DNA from 2 places in the Clostridium senegalense genome. Region 1 is predicted to be linked to the other one. Evidence: riboswitches for the same ligand, from Rfam matches in the RefSeq annotation. Region 1 holds a riboswitch; the other holds the start of a gene.

The links. A riboswitch is a leader RNA that binds a small molecule or an ion and turns the genes downstream of it on or off. The one in region 1 is predicted to bind cyclic di-GMP.
Region 2: linked by a shared signal. The riboswitch ahead of KQI36_RS11535 (carbohydrate-binding protein) and the one ahead of KQI36_RS15600 (leucine-rich repeat domain-containing protein) in region 1 are both predicted to bind cyclic di-GMP.

The regions. Positions count from the first base shown of each region.
Region 1 covers NZ_JAHLNC010000011.1:39,385-43,611, reverse strand. The annotation lists gene KQI36_RS15610 (cell wall-binding repeat-containing protein) at 1-162, shown strand, start outside; gene KQI36_RS15605 (SLAP domain-containing protein) at 366-1,175, shown strand; cyclic di-GMP riboswitch class II at 1,341-1,424, shown strand; gene KQI36_RS15600 (leucine-rich repeat domain-containing protein) at 1,644-2,477, shown strand.
Region 2 covers NZ_JAHLNC010000006.1:98,698-102,924, reverse strand. The annotation lists T-box leader at 1-128, opposite strand, end outside; gene KQI36_RS11540 (class I SAM-dependent methyltransferase) at 190-1,020, opposite strand; gene KQI36_RS11535 (carbohydrate-binding protein) at 1,285-1,761, opposite strand; cyclic di-GMP riboswitch class II at 1,786-1,869, opposite strand; gene KQI36_RS11530 (hypothetical protein) at 2,055-2,756, shown strand; gene htpG (molecular chaperone HtpG) at 2,822-4,227, opposite strand, start outside.

The DNA.
Region 1 (4,227 bases):
GATCTAATTTTCTTTAGCTATTCTGGAGATAACTATGATCACGTAGCGATGTACGTAGGTAATGGACAGTATATACATTCACCAGGGCCTGGAGATGTTGTGAAAATGTCATCATCATATTATGGATATGCTACTGCAAGAAGAATTTTAAAAGAAGACTAAATTAAAAAAGTTCAATTTGTTATGGTGGTAGAACTTTTTGTGATTACTTGCTTAATTGAGGGAGAAAGTTAAAAAAATAAATTTTTTATATTTGCATTTGCTATTAATTATGTTAGTCAATGATGGTATAATTATATCTGTATGACTAAATATGGATAAAAACAATAAAGATAAAGTGTAATAATTATATACGGAGGATTTTTATGAGTAATAGTGATGTAAATTTTGTAAAATTGAAGTTATCTTTACATCCAGATGAAGAAGCTTTAGTTTCAGATATAAAAAAGATGATGTTAGAAGAAGAGTTAGAGGAATTTGATGGTATAAAAGAAAACGATGTAAATATAAGAACGTCTTATGTTTTTGATGATGGTGAAAACATTGAAATTGGAGTTTTTTTTAGAAATGCTACAAAGGATGACCTTCACTTTACTACTTTGCCATTAACGTTGGTTGATGAAAATGAAAATATTTTAGTGTCAGAAACTTTTAGATTAGATTCGTTAGGCGAAGTACCTGCTTATAGTGCAAGGCCACATAAAATATTATTTAGTAAGGCCAACATGCCTGAAAATATAAATATAAATAAAGGTTGTAAAATTATCTTTAGTAAAGAAATAGAAACTTTAAATATAGCACATATTGAATATGAAGATATAGAAAACATCCCTTTTGAAATGCAGATGTTTTTAAAACAATCATTAAATACATTGCCACCAATAGAAAAGGGACAAGTTGATTTGACTACATATGAAGTATATATGGAAAAAGACAATAAAATAAAAGTTACTTTTTTAGTTAGGAATGGTAAAAATGAAACATTTAAGGTGGAAAAATTACCTATAACAATATACGATAAGAATAATGAAATAATACATACAACTACTCTAGAAATAGATGGAATAGAGTTGAATTCTAATAAAGCAAAATTATTTAGTTTTATTATAGATTGCAGTAATAAAGAGTTAAGTGAATTTGATTTAAGTATGCTTAATTTAGAGTTTAAAAGATAATATAAAGTATTTATGATGTTTTACTAAAGAAATATTACATAAGCACGATTATTCCTTTGAGTGATAAAATTATCCTTATGAACAGCAAATTTTTTAGAGTATTGAAAAAGAAATGAAAACAATGTATAATTTTGTTAATAAAACTGAATAATTATATTACTTTGTAATTATATATGAAACAATGAAGTATATTTTGTATTTGGGTATCTGAAATATATGGAGTTAATGATACAACCGGCTAGTATATATATGTATATTAGCCGTGTTTTTTTTTCTAAAAATATTTATAATATATAAATGGTTTTAGAAAAAACAAAGTGTATATATTTAAAATTTGTAAAAAAAGTGTTAATAAATATCTAAATTTGTCGATATGTATATTACAACAATAAGTATTAAATAATAATTAAAATTAATCCATGGAGTTAAGTTATATAAAGTTTGTATTTTTGAAGTGGGGGGAAAATTTTGAATAAGAAGAAAATACAATTAATAATATTATCAGCTATATTAAGTAGCATTATATTAGCACCTAAAGAATATGTATTAGCTTGTGATAATGTAAAAGATACTCAGTTGGTTAAATGGACCCATCAGGATACGTGTGTCGAGGATGATAAGAAATATAAAATAGATATAGATAATGTAGAATATATTGTAGAGGATAATACAACAGATATAGTAAAGTTTTCAGATCCTAATTTTAAAAAGGCATTGAATGAAAAATTAGGAAAACCTTTTGATGCAGGGATTACTGTTGGCGATCTTAATAATATGAGTGGGGTCTTAGATTTAGAAGATAAAGGTATATCTAATATAGATGGAATAAGACATCTAGAAAATATAGAAGCTTTAATTTTAAATAGTAATCATTTAACTACTATTCCTAATGAAATAGAAGCATTACAAAATCTAAGAACTTTAGAATTAGATGATAATCAATTAATTATGTTGCCAGATAATATTGGTAAATTAAAAAATCTACGGGAGTTATATTTATCTGATAATCAATTGACTGTGTTGCCTAATAGTATAGGTGAACTAAATAATTTAGAAGATTTTATAGTACAAGCAAATAACTTGAGTTATTTACCAGAATCAATAGGAAAGTTAGATAAATTAGAAAAGTTATATTTATGTGCTAATGAATTAAAAGAAATTCCAGAAACGATAACAAATTTGCAAAATTTAAGAGTGTTATCATTGAAAGTAAATTATATAGAAGAATTACCTAAATCTATAAAAGAAATGAAAAGCTTAAAAGATTTAGATATAAGAGGAAACTTAATAGAGGACAATTAAAAAGATTAAGGATTAAGAATTATGAATTAAGAATTTAGGAGGAAACTGGAGTTAGATAGTTAAGAGTTAAGAGTTAAGAGTTAAAAGTTAATAGTTAAAAGTTAAGGAAGAAACTGGACTGCCAGTTTCTTTTTAATTTAAGGGAGTAAAATTTGAGTTTAGGAGATAAAACTAACCAAAGCTAAATTTAAAGTTTACAGCCGTAACAAGAAGGACAGGCGTACCAAAGTATATTTTCCATAAGTTATTTTCACAGTGAAATCGAAAAGTTATCAATAAAACCTAAAGCAATCAAAGCCGGTCCTAAAATAGCAGCTTTGCTGCGTAGTTGTTCGGGACCGACTTCGAGTACTATTGGAGAAAAACTAAAATCAACAAAAGTATCTATCCAAAAGAATAGTAAAGTAGCCAATTACGCGTCTGTCCCTCTTGTAATGGAAGTAAAACTTTGAGTGATTGCTTGCTTAGTTGAGGTAGGGAGCTTGAAAAATTGACAATTGACATTTGACAATGATGGATGAAACTGGATCACCAGTTTCTTTTTAATTTAAGGGAGTAAAATTTAAGCTGAAGATATAAAACAAACTAAAGATATATTCAAAGTTCACAGCCGTAACAAGAAGCACAGGCGTACCAAAGTATATTTTCCATAAGTTATTTTCACAGTGAAATCGAAAGATTATCAATAAAACCTAAAGTAATCAAAGCCGGTCCTTAAGATAGTTAATAGTTAAAAATTAATAGTTAAAAGTTCAGGATGAAAGTGGCAACCACTTTCTTTGGAGTTGTTGGGGACTGGCTTTGGTGTTTTAGCAAGTAGCGTAAATTTAGGAGAGTATCAAGTGCTAGTGAAGAAAATAAGTTTACCGTGCCTGTCCCATTTGTGATGGAGGTATAACTTAGGGGTATTGCATACTTAGTTGAGGTAGGGAGCTTGAAAAATTGACAATTGACATTTGACAATGATGGATGAAACTGGAGTTTAGTTAGTTAAGAGTTAATAGTTAAAAGTTAATAGTTCAGGTTGAAACTGGGCTGCCAGTTTCTTTGAACTATAGGAATTAAATTCTAAGTTTATGATATTAAATTAAACAAAGTTGTATTCAAAGTTTACAGCCGTAACAAGAAGGACAGGTTCACTTAGGTTGTAGCACCATAAAAAACTCTAGTACTCAATAAAAAGGCTAGATAAAATAAATTACCCAGTAAAGAACCAGTACTTGAGCTGCAAAGCAGCGTACCAGTTAGGTACTGGTTCTTTATTTGTCTTATTATGTGAATACAGCAATTGTGGAATCTACAATTTAAACGAAGAAAGTAGCCACAAATGAACCTGTCCCTCTTGTGATGGAGGTAGAACTTGGAGGAATTGATTACTTGGATTTTGTTAACAGAACTAAATTTTAAAAATAGATTGAGAATTATTAGGAGCATAGCGAATATTAATAACCACAACTGTCAACTATTCACTATTAAATCTTAACTAAAAAATGTAATTTTTTTAAATTAATGTTTAGTTAAGATTACGGTTATTTGCTATTAAGATTTAGAAAATATAATTAAATCAACAAGAAGAAAGGTGGAGTTAATTATGAAAAAAGTATCAAAGGTTACAATGGAAGTTTTAAAAGTATTATTTATAGGGGTATTGGTAGACGGAAGAAAGTTATTACATTAATATAAGGAAATATTACAAAGATGAAATTTAATTTTAATCCAAATAAATTTTTAGTTTAAAGCAAAGAGAATA
Region 2 (4,227 bases), on a different contig from region 1:
TCTACTATAATTTTCAAATAAGAACCTCCAGGATGTCATTCAATATTACTTTTCTTATAGAGCTTACACCGCCCTCTACTCGCTTTAAATACTAAACTAATATCTACTCTTCCCTTCAAAGATTTCTGAATATTTATTTTTATTTATATTACTCTTTTATTTTTATTTTGTCAATATATATTATTAAATTTATTTTTCACCTTTAGCATATAAAACATACATGATATTTTCTATGCCATTTTCTTTTTTAAGTACTTTAAGGTTTTCAAAAACTTTTAATTTAAATTCTTCTATCTTATCTAACGGTATAGCATCTAATATGGTCACATATCCATGGGTATAAAGTTTATCCCACCATTCTTGCTCATCTTTGTATATAAAAATTTTTTCTTCTTTCTCGATTTTTATATTTTTAAAATTAGATTCTTTTAAGATTTTATATAATCCTTCTTCTGTGTCAAATTCAACAGTTTCTTCATATCCACAATCCTCTTCGTATTCTGGTAAATATTCTTCCACTAATTCATCTAACCATATAAAGTTCTCATCTTTTTTTCTTAAAAATGTAGTAAATGAGAATTTACCACCACTTTTTAAAACTCTCATAATTTCTTTAAATGCAATTTCGTAATTTGGAAAAAAGAAAACTCCAAAACCACATAATACATGATTAAAATACTCACTTTCAAAATCTAAATTTTCAGCATCCATAACTATTAATTGTGCATTTTCTATGCCTTTATGCTTTATTTCTAAATTTGTTTCATCAACCATACCTTTAGATATATCTATCCCTATAACCTCTCCACTTTCCCCAACTTTCTTTGCTGATAAAAAAAGGGATGCTCCTTTTCCTGAAGCAACATCTAGTACTTTTTCTCCATAATTTATATCTGCGAATTTAACCAATTCTTCTCCAAAGTATTTAAAAAACCTCGGTCCATTATCATCAAAAACCGATGATACTCTGTCAAATAAGTCAGTTATATCTTTTTTAATCTCTCTATCTTTATCCCCCATAAATACCCCTCTATATCAATATAGTTCATTATAACTTAAACATTTAAATTTTATTTTCTAAACATTTTTAACATTATACAATATATTCATAATAGATAATAGTGTTAAAAGTAATTTTGTCAAAGAAAAAGTATGTTAATCTTAACAAAAATCAATATATAAAAATATTAAAGAAAATTCAAAGCCTACTAAAAACTTAAACTTAGTAGGCTTATTTTCACATAATATATAATTTAATAACTTTAAAATATGTTTTTAATATCTTTATTTAATTAATTCCCAGAACATTGGTCCCTCACAAGGATTCCAACCTGGTTGAGCATAATGAAATCTCTTACATTTATATGCCTGAGAATTATACATAACAATATCACCTTTTTCATATGGACTCTTATTTTCTTGAGTTAATTCCTCTTGAGCATTCCACTGTGGAATTTTTCCTACTGTTTTCCAAAACATTGGTGAATCAGAAGGTTTCCAACCTGATTGAGGATAGTGAAATCTTTTGCATTTATAAACCTTTGAACCTTGTACAACAATACTTTCTTTTTCATATGGATTCTTTTGATTTTGATTAAGTCCTTCTTGACAATTCCAAATACTTACCTCACTATTTTCATTTATTACACCATATTGTGATGTATTTTTTTCCACAGCAGAAACTGTAGAAATCATTCCACCAAAAATTATAGATGTTCCTAATACTATTGATGTTAAAACTTTTAATTGCTTTTTTTGCATATCTAACACTCCTAATTTTTTTAAACTTAATTAGGTCGGTTGCACTACTAACTCCATATAATCCAAGTGCCCACATATAAATCATATTTCATCATTCCCAAAAATATTATATAATACTTTATTTTACTTGTAAACAAACTATTTCACTTTTTTCAATATTATTACATATAAAAATAATTTTTTAACTTGTATTCCTTAATTTTAATTTTCACATATTATATACAAAACAAATTAAAAACACTTTGTATATTTTTCTATAAAAGTGAAATTATAATTTAAAGGATGTGATTAATTTGAAAAATAAAAAATCTTTAGTTTCACTTATATGTATATTTAGTATTTTACTTGTTGGTTGTAATATAAATAATAATCCTTCAAACAATATAAATAACAATACCCCTATATCTTCATCTAATACAAATAATTCTACTAGCAATAAACATTCGTATTTAGATGATTATAAACAATATTTTTATACTAAAAATACTCCTATAGCTTATACTGGTTCTGCTGAAACAGGACATAAAATAACTTTTAATAACATTGAATCCGTTAACGACTATGCACTATACACTTATGATGGGCTTATGAATGATGGTTATGGTCAAGATATTAGAGGAAAAAGAACTTTTACGGCAAAATACAAAGTTACCAATGATATGGTTATAGAATCTATTAATAATAATGATTATATTTCTAAAAATAAAGATACATTACATTCTTTTATTAAAGACTTTATAGTTTTAAAAGGTGAAATTAAAAAAGATAATTCATGGACACAAAAAACAATTATAGACGGAGTTGAATATGAAGCTATAACCACAATAACAGAAAAAAATGATACTTCTTTCACAACTGAAACTGTTATAAAAGATCTTAGCTTTGAAAATGGAAAGTATTATACAGAAACTAGAACTTATGAATTAAGTAAAGGATTAATATATTTTAGTTATCTAAATAATCCTTATTTAGAAATAAGCTATTCTTTAATCTAGCATAAATAGGACCATATAGTCAGTTATATAAATGTAACTTCTATATGGTCCTATCTTATTATCTCTTATTTCATTATTTTACATATATTATTTGTAAATTCTACTGGATCACTTATTGATAATCCTTCTATAAGTAAAGCTTGATTATATAATAAATCAGTATATAGTTTAAACTTTTCTTCATCTTTTTCATGTGCATCTTTTAGCGCATCAAACACTTCATGGTTTATATTTATTTCTAATACTTTATCTGCCTTTAAACTTGGATTATTTGGCATAGCACTTAATACCTTTTCCATTTCTATTGAAAGTTCCCCTTCATTAGATAAGCATACAGGATGTTTTTTTAATTTTTTAGATGCCTTAACTTCTTTAACCTTATCTTTTAATAATTCTTTCATACTTTCAAATAATTTATTATCTTCATCACTTGTTTTTACTTCATTTTCTTCAGTATCTATTCCTAAATCACTACTTGATACTGATTTAAATTCCTTTTCTTTATAATTTGCAAGCATTTTTATTGCAAATTCATCTACATCATCTATAAAGTATAATATTTCATATCCTTTATCTAATAATACTTCTGTTTGAGGAAGCTTTTCTATTCTTTCATATGATTCTCCAGATGCATAATAAATATATTTTTGTTCTTCTTTCATTCTAGAAACATATTCATCTAAAGTAACAAGTTTCTTTTCTTTAGATGAATAGAACATTAATAAATCTTGTAACACATCTTTATTTGCTCCAAAATCACTATATACACCATATTTTAATTGTGATCCAAAAGCTTTATAGAACTCTTCATACTTTTCTCTTTCATTTTTTAATAGACCTTCTAATTCATTTTTTATCTTAGTTTTTATGTTCTTAGCTATAAGTTTTAATTGTCTATCATGTTGTAAAATTTCTCTTGATATATTAAGTGAAAAATCTTCTGAATCTACTATTCCTTTAACAAAACTAAAATAATCTGGAAGTAAATCTGCACATTTCTCCATTATCATTACGCCGCTTGAATATAATTCTAAACCTTTTTCATAATCCTTAGTGTAAAAATCAAATGGTGCTTTTTCTGGTATATATAAAATTGAATTGTAACTTACCATACCATCAACACTTATATGAATATGTTTTAGTGGCTTATCAAATCCAAAATGTTTTTCAACATAAAAGTTATCATAATCTTCATCCTTAAGTTCTCTTTTGTTTTTTCTCCAAATAGGAACCATACTATTTATAACTTCTTCTTCTTTATACTCTTCATATTCACTTTCACTACCCTCTTTAAGTTTGCTCTTAGTTACATCCATTTTTATTGGGTATCTTATAAAATCAGAGTATTTTTTAATTATTGATTTTAATCTATATTCATCTAAATATTCATCAAAATTTTCATCTTCTGTATTATCTTTAATAGTTAATAAAATTTCTGTACCAATTGAATCTTTTTCACAAGCCTCAATTG